2 regions of the Pseudomonas sp. Pmew2 genome follow, and region 1 is predicted to be linked to the other one. Evidence: predicted binding sites of a transcription regulator. Region 1 holds the regulator's gene; the other holds the start of a gene.
The links. The regulator FliA, encoded in region 1, starts transcription of late flagellar genes. The targets are predictions, from matches to a motif close to CTAAAGTTTNNNNNNNNNNNGCCGNTAA.
Positions count from the first base shown of each region.

Region 2: AC4ANK_RS18750 (methyl-accepting chemotaxis protein) is a predicted target of FliA. The motif match lies at 2,334-2,361, and genes of this name have one in related genera.

Region 1 is NZ_CM176702.1:2,631,017-2,635,230, reverse strand. It holds gene AC4ANK_RS12000 (chemotaxis protein CheA) at 1-375, opposite strand, end outside; gene AC4ANK_RS11995 (protein phosphatase CheZ) at 409-1,194, opposite strand; gene AC4ANK_RS11990 (chemotaxis response regulator CheY) at 1,214-1,588, opposite strand; gene fliA (RNA polymerase sigma factor FliA) at 1,841-2,581, opposite strand; gene fleN (flagellar synthesis regulator FleN) at 2,578-3,411, opposite strand; gene flhF (flagellar biosynthesis GTPase FlhF) at 3,527-4,214, opposite strand, start outside.
Region 2 is NZ_CM176702.1:4,104,343-4,108,556, forward strand. It holds gene AC4ANK_RS18740 (hybrid sensor histidine kinase/response regulator) at 1-1,870, shown strand, start outside; gene AC4ANK_RS18745 (hypothetical protein) at 1,875-2,204, shown strand; gene AC4ANK_RS18750 (methyl-accepting chemotaxis protein) at 2,424-4,214, shown strand, end outside.

The DNA.
Region 1 (4,214 bases):
TCGCGAAAGCGCAGCCAGCAGTTCTGGCGTCGCCGCAGTTACGTCAGTCCGTTCACGTACCTGACCGAACATGCTGTTGACGGTGTCCAGAGCTTCCAGGACCACATCCATCAGTTCGGAATCAACGCGACGCTCACCCTTGCGAAGAATGTCGAACACGTTTTCGGCGATGTGGCAGCACTCCACCAGCTCATGGAGCTGGAGGAAGCCGGCGCCCCCTTTTACAGTGTGAAAACCGCGAAAAATTGCATTGAGCAGATCAGCATCATCCGGTCGGCTTTCCAGCTCGACCAATTGCTCTGACAACTGCTCCAGAATTTCGCCGGCCTCTACCAGAAAATCCTGAAGGATTTCTTCATCGGCGCCGAAGCTCATGGGGTGCTCCCTAAAATTAACCGTCAACAGATCTTAGAAGCCGAGGCTCGATAGCAGATCGTCTACATCATCCTGTCCGGATACGACGTCTTCACGTTTATCGGCATGAATCTGCGGACCTTCACCCTTGGCGAGATGTTTTTTAGGATCTTTTTCAGCAAGGATGGATTCTTCGTCATGTTCGATGCCTGCGAAGCGATCGACATGGCTGGCCATGAGCACCAGTTTGAGCAGATTGCTCTCGACTTCCGTAACCAATTGCGTCACGCGCTTGATAACCTGCCCCGTAAGGTCCTGGTAATCCTGGGCAAGCAAAATATCGTTGAGATGCCCGGAAACCCTATCTGCCTCCTGCTCGGTGCGCGTCAGAAAACCATCGACCCGCTTGGCCAGCTCACGGAATTCTTCAGCACCGATTTCGCGGCGCATGAAACGCCCCCAGTCGTCACTCAATGCCTTGGCATCGGAGCTCAGACCGCTCATGAGCGGTGTGCTTTCCTCGACCAGGTCCATAGTGCGGTTGGCCGCATTCTCGGTCAGCCTCACCACATACGACAGGCGTTCGGTCGCGTCGGTGATCTGCGACACTTCCTCGGCTTGAGGCATGTGCGGATCAATATGAAAGTTGACGATTGCACTGTGCAGCTCACGAGTCAGCTTGCCCACTTCCTGATAAAGGCCGCGGTCGCGTGTCTGGTTGAGTTCATGGATCAGCTGCACAGCGTCACCGAAGCGGCCCTTTTCAAGGCTGGTGACGAGTTCCTGCGCGTGTCTCTTTAAGGTCGACTCAAAGTCGGCCATCGAATCATTGTTATCCATAGCGCCCTCGCGGCATGCATCAGCTATTGACGCGTTCAAAGATCTTTTCGATCTTCTCTTTAAGCGCTTGAGCCGTGAATGGCTTGACTACATAACCGTTCACCCCGGCCTGGGCAGCTTCAATGATCTGCTCACGCTTCGCTTCGGCAGTAACCATCAGTACAGGAAGGCTCTTGAGACGCTCGTCCGCACGGACCTGACGCAACAAGTCGATACCGGTCATGCCAGGCATGTTCCAGTCCGTCACCAGAAAGTCAAAGGCACCGCTCTGCAGCATCGGCAATGCGGTCAGACCGTCATCCGCTTCAGATGTGTTGGTAAATCCCAGATCACGCAACAGATTCTTGATGATCCGCCGCATCGTTGAGAAGTCATCAACGATGAGGATTTTCATGTTCTTGTCCAATTCGACCTCCAAGCAGTCTTTAACGCGTTCAGCACCTGAACACGCTGTTCACTCAATACTGGCACAGCACACCCCCAGCTATACGAAACGACGACGGGCTTGGCACAACGACAGTCAAGACTGCGACTAAAGCCCATCGAGACATTGCCCGACAGGCCCTTGCCTCGTCTATCCTGCTACCACGTAACGCTTTGCACAGCCGGCATGCAGACAACGCACGACAAACGTCGCGCACTGCCGTCAACGCGCTCGCCACTCCCCCAAACGCCCCCGCAAACGAGCTGCGCACTGGCTGTGTAACTGACTGACCCGAGATTCGCTGACCCCAAGAACCTCTCCGATTTCCTTGAGGTTCAGCTCTTCGTCGTAGTACAGCGCCAACACCAGACGCTCACGCTCTGGCAAATTGGCAATTGCATCGGCCAACGCTGCCTGGAAGCGCTCGTCTTCCAGGTCGCGCGACGGCTCAAGCGAACCGCTTGCGCCATCCTCATGCAGCCCTTCGTGATCGCCGTCCTGAAGCAGGTCGTCGAAACTGAAGAGGCGGCTGCCCAAGGTGTCATTCAAAATCCCGTAATAATCATCAAGACTCAACTGGAGTTCGGCCGCAACCTCGTGATCTTTAGCGTCACGGCCGGTTTTAGCTTCAATTGCACGAATTGCGTCACTGACCATTCGGGTATTGCGGTGCACTGAGCGTGGTGCCCAGTCGCCCTTGCGCACTTCATCCAGCATCGCACCACGAATGCGAATGCCGGCGTAGGTCTCGAAACTCGCACCTTTGGTTGAATCATATTTGGTGGAGACTTCAAGCAGACCGATCATGCCAGCCTGGATCAGATCCTCGACCTGCACGCTGGCCGGCAAGCGCGCCAGCAGATGATAAGCGATACGCTTGACCAATGGCGCATAACGCTCGATCAACTCGTATTGCGAATTACGGGAAGCCTTGCTGTACATCTGGTAGCCGCTCGCAGTCATTGCACAGGCCCTGCACTGGTCTGGTGAACGAGTCGCTCAACGAAGAACTCGAGATGACCCCGCGGGTTGGCTGGCAGCGGCCAGGTATCAACCTTCTGGGCAATGGCCTTGAACGCCAGCGCACATTTGGATCGCGGGAATGCTTCGTAGACGGCGCGCTGTTTCTGTACGGCCTTGCGCACGCACTCGTCGTACGGCACGGCACCTACATACTGCAGCGCGACATCAAGAAAACGGTCCGTCACTTTGGTGAGTTTGGCGAACAGGTTGCGCCCTTCCTGCGGGCTCTGCGCCATGTTGGCCAGCACACGGAAGCGGTTCATGCCGTAGTCGCGGTTGAGCAGTTTGATCAGGGCGTAGGCATCGGTGATCGACGTGGGCTCGTCGCACACCACCAGCAACACTTCCTGAGCGGCGCGCACGAAGCTGACCACCGATTCGCCGATACCGGCAGCCGTGTCAATCACCAGCACATCAAGGTTGTCGCCAATCTCGCTGAACGCCTGGATCAGACCCGCATGCTGGGCCGGGGACAGATGCACCATGCTCTGGGTGCCAGAGGCGGCAGGCACGATACGCACCCCACCCGGCCCCTGCAACAGAACGTCGCGCAACTCGCAACGGCCCTCTATCACATCGGCAAGTGTACGTTTAGGCGTCAGCCCAAGCAGAACGTCGACATTGGCCAGACCCAGATCGGCGTCCAGCAGCATGACACGACGGCCAAGCTCGGCAAGGGCCAGTGAAAGATTCACTGACACGTTAGTCTTACCGACGCCACCTTTGCCACCGGTCACCGCGATAACCTGTACGGGATGCATGCTGCCCATGTTATTTCTTTACCTTGTCTTGCGTAGACCGAAACCACATCGAGGGCTGCACGTTCGCAAATGAACACCGCATGGCAGACCGTTGACGCAGGGACATTCCAATAATATCCATCACTTAACCCACTCTCTTGCCAGGGGTGTGATAGAGGTCAGCAAACATATCAGCCATCGCTTCCTCGCTCGGCTCATCCTGCATCTGCACACTCACCGCACGGCTCACCAGTTGATGACGACGCGGGGTGTGCAGGTCGTCAGGAATACGGGGTCCGTCCGTGAGGTAGGCCACAGGTAATTCATGACTGATCGCCAGGCTCAGGACTTCGCCAAGGCTGGCTGTTTCATCAAGCTTGGTCAGAATGCATCCGGCCAGGCCACAACGCTTGTAACTGTGATAAGCAGCGGTCAGCACCTGCTTCTGGCTGGTGGTCGCCAGTACCAGGTAGTTACGCGACTTGATGCCACGCCCTGCCAGACTTTCCAGTTGCATGCGCAGCGCGGGATCGCTGGCTTGCAGCCCGGCGGTATCGATCAACACCACGCGCTTGCGCAGCAGCGGCTCCAGCGCCTGGACCAGCGACTGGCCAGGATCGACATGGGTAACCGGCACGTTGAGGATGCGCCCAAGGGTCTTGAGCTGCTCCTGTGCGCCGATGCGGAAACTGTCCATGCTGACCAGAGCGATATTCTGCGGACCGTACTTCAACACGTAACGTGCCGCCAGCTTGGCCAGCGTGGTGGTCTTGCCCATGCCGGCAGGCCCGACCATGGCAATGACTCCACCCTCTTCTAGCGGCTCGATGTCC
Region 2 (4,214 bases), 1.5 Mb from region 1:
AGGCTTGCCACTGGAGCTGGTGATAGCTTCCATTCATCCCGACGATTCGGCCAGAGTCGACAAGTCAATCGAGGACGCGCTTCAGAACAGCGAAACCTACCGATGCGAATACCGGGTTCTGCATGAAGACGGCCTTTATCGCTGGGTTGAAGCCAGCGGAAAAATCGAGCGTGATAGTCGCGGCAAGCCTGTTCGCAGTCCGGGCGTATTGCTTGATATAGACAGCCGTCGCATGGCTGAAGACGAGCGCGACCGGCTCAACGAGTTGCTGAGGATATTCACGGCTGCCGTTCCGGGCGTTGTCTACGCCAAGGATCTCGAAGGTCGCATGCTGGTCGCCAATCGTGGCACCGCTGAACTGATCGGCAAGCCGCCCGAGTTTTTCATCGGCAAGACGGACCTGGAGTTTCTGGATGATCAGCAACAGGCACGGGTGCTCATGGAAACCGACCGGCGGATCATGCAGAACAATGTCAGCGAACAGATCGAAGAACAGGTCAACCTGCCTGACGGCTCTGCAGCGACGTGGCTCTCGACCAAAGCGCCCTTGCTCGATGAAAACGGCGAGGTGATCGGTCTGATCGGCTCATCTGTTGATGTCACCGCCAGAAAAAAAGCCGAAGAAGCGGTCAGAGAACTCAATCAGACACTCGAACAGCGCATCGAACAAGCCGTTTTCGAACGTGAGCAGATCGAAGACGCCCTGCGCCATTCCCAGAAGATGGACGCCGTCGGACAACTGACAGGCGGCATCGCACATGACTTCAACAACCTGCTGGCCGGCATTTCCGGCAGCCTTGAACTGATCACCAAACGACTGGCTCAAGGCCGTGTCGGTGATGTAGACCGGTACGTGTCGGTCGCTCAGGGCGCAGTACGGCGCGCGGCTTCGCTGACTCACCGGCTGCTGGCGTTTTCGCGGCGTCAGAACCTGTCCCCGAGAGTCACCAACGTCAACGTGTTGATTCAGGACATGGAAGAACTTATTGCACGCACGGTCGGCCCGGAGATAGATATAAAAGTCGTCGCCCACGATGACTTGTGGCCTGCACTGATCGATCATGCCCAGTTGGAAAGTTCGCTGCTGAACCTGTGCCTGAACGCCCGTGACGCAATGCCCAGTGGCGGGCGCATCGTCATCGAAACAGCCAATGCGTCCATTGAAGAATGTACCGACCCTGACCACGGCATTCCTGCCGGCGAGCACTTGAGCATCCGCGTCACAGATACTGGCATGGGGATGAGCCCGGACACCGTCGCCAAGGCGTTTGAACCGTTCTTCACCACCAAACCCATTGGCGCCGGGACCGGCCTGGGCCTGTCGATGGTCTACGGTTTTGTGCGCCAGTCCGGCGGTCAGATCCGCGTCGAGTCGGTTGAAGGTCATGGCACCAGCGTAGTCATGCACCTGCCACGGCATATTGCTGAAAATGCTCCACGCGCTGCCGAGCCCGAAATAACCGAAGAGCCAGCGCAGCACACCGGCGAAACCGTTCTGATCGTTGATGACGAGCCGTCGGTCAGAATGCTTGTCGCCGAGGTGATCACCGGCCTGGGCTACAACTGCCTGGAAGCAGGCGACGCTCAGTCAGGTTTGCAGATCCTGCAGTCAGATACCCGCATCGACCTGCTCATCAGTGACATCGGTTTGCCGGGCGGCATGAACGGCCGGGAAATGGCTGACGCTGCGGGCGACTGCCGACCGGGGCTGCCGACCCTGTTCATCACTGGCTACGCCAAGACTTCAGTGCTGGACGACTGCCACCTGCGGCCCTGCACACAAGTTTTGACCAAACCGTTCGGGCTGGATGCTCTCGCCGGGCGAGTGACAGGCCTGATCGGCGCGGATGCAGCCACTCGCTGCTATTGATAGCGTGCACCCTACGACACCCGATGGCCGGTATTTTGTGGTCAAGGGACAACTCTGGCGATGTTCCAATCCGTCCCTGAGCGAAGAGGTTCGTCAGCGACTAGTGAATGAGTTGATGGCTGCCCGGCGCGAAGTCAAGGCAGCCAAGGCAAGCGCGGATTCAGATGCACTGAAAGCCGCCCGGACCGGGGTTCACCAGGCCAAGGTTGCACTTGGGGAGCGCGGCGACGTCTGGTGGACTGACGGGGCGAGGGATTTCAATCGGTGCAATGTGGAAAACACGCCATATGCGCAGTGGTATGAAGTGTCAGAAGCACAACGATCGACTAAGTAAACGCCTTCGATACAGCGGCAAACCTCATTCATTACTATTCACCGCCCCGCTTGATCATCGGATTAGGCCTCGCCTTGCCCCTGAGGCGCTGTGATAGACGCTCCGCGAAGCATTTATATGATAACCAGCATTTATTAATCGGCGCGCCCGCCGATAAACCGCTATTGCTTTTGCTGTACTTCACATCTCGGCACTCCCCCTCTAAAGGCCCTTATCGGCATGACAAAATCGCTAAAATTCAGCCATAAAATCCTGTTGGCGGCGTCTCTCGTAGTGATCGCCGCATTCACCCTGTTCACGTTTTACAACGACTATCTGCAACGCAACGCCCTGCGCCTGCAATTGAAGGAGAACCTGAATCAGACGGGTGACAGCACCGCAGGCAACATCCGCAACTGGCTTTCAGGGCGAATTCTTCTGGTAGAGAACCTGGCGGAAAATGCGTCTTCGCCGCAATCAACCGACGCGCAGAATCTTGCCCTCGGCCAACCCACGCTTATCGCCACCTTCATGAGTATTTACCAGGGTAAGAGCGATGGTTCTTTCGTCACTCAGCCGCCTGATGACATGCCGGCCGACTATGACCCCAGGACCCGGCCGTGGTATGTCGATGCCGTGCGCGCAGGCAAGACGATCCTCACCGAACCGTATCTGGATGCTGTGACCAAAGGGTTGATCGTGACTCTTGCCACACCGGTCAAAAGTGCATCGGGTGTATCCGGGGTCATTGGCGGTGATCTGAGCCTGGAAATACTGGTGAAAATGATCAGCTCGCTGCGCCTTCATGGCGACGGCTACGCGTTTCTGGTCGATGCGAATGGCCGCATTCTGGTCCACCCGGACACTTCGCTGGTAATGAAAACGCTGGCAGAAGTCTACCCGGCGAATACGCCGAAATTGTCCCAGAACCTGAGCGAAAGCGAGCATGCCGGAAAAGCTCAGATTCTTACGTTTGCCCATGTAGACGGGCTGCCTTCCGTCAACTGGTATGTGGGCGTGGCGATGGACAAAGAGATCGCCTATGCAGCACTGGGCGAGTTCAGAAACTCGGCCATCGTGGCGACTGTCATTGCGGTGGTGCTGATAATCCTTCTGCTGGGAATGCTTCTGAGCGTACTGATGCGGCCGCTCAACCTGATGGGCCGCGCCATGCACGATATCGCTGCCGGCGAAGGTGATCTGACCAAACGCTTGACGATTCAGAGCGAAGACGAGTTCGGGTATCTGGGCAACGGCTTCAACCTCTTTGTAGAACGAATCCACGACTCGATGCGTGAAGTAGCCTCCTCCACGGTACAGCTCAATGAAGTTGCCCAGCGGGTAGTGAATGCCTCCAACTCGTCGATGCTCAATTCCGATCAGCAGTCCAACCGTACCAACAGCGTGGCCGCAGCCATCAATGAGCTGGGCGCTGCAACCCAGGAGATTGCCCAGAACGCCGCGCGCGCCTCTGGCCATTCAAGCGATGCACGCACGCTGGCCTCGGACGGTCAGGACGTGGTCGGGCAGAACATCGCGGCCATGAGCCGCCTGTCAAAGCGCATCAGCAACGCAAGTGAACAGATTGAAACGCTCAATACAAAAACCGCCAACATCGGCCAGATACTGGAAGTGATTACCGGCATCTCTCAACAGACCAACCTGCTGGCCCTTAACGCAGCCATCGAGGCGGCACGCGCGGGTGAAGCCGGCCGAGGTTTTGCCGTGGTGGCCGACGAAGTACGCAGCCTGGCCCACCGAACGCAAGAATCGGCGAGCCTGATCGAGCAGCTGCAATCGGGCGCTCGCGAGGCTGTTGCGCTCATGAACGAAAGCCAGCGTGAAAGTGTTGAAACGGTCGGCATTGCCAACAAGGCCGTTGCAAGCCTTGAACACGTTACCGAACGCATTGGCGAAATCGACGGCATGAACCATTCGGTTGCCACGGCGACCGAAGAACAAACTGCCGTTGTGGAAGCGATCAATGTGGATATCACAGAGATCAATACCCTGAACCAGCAAGGCGTGGAG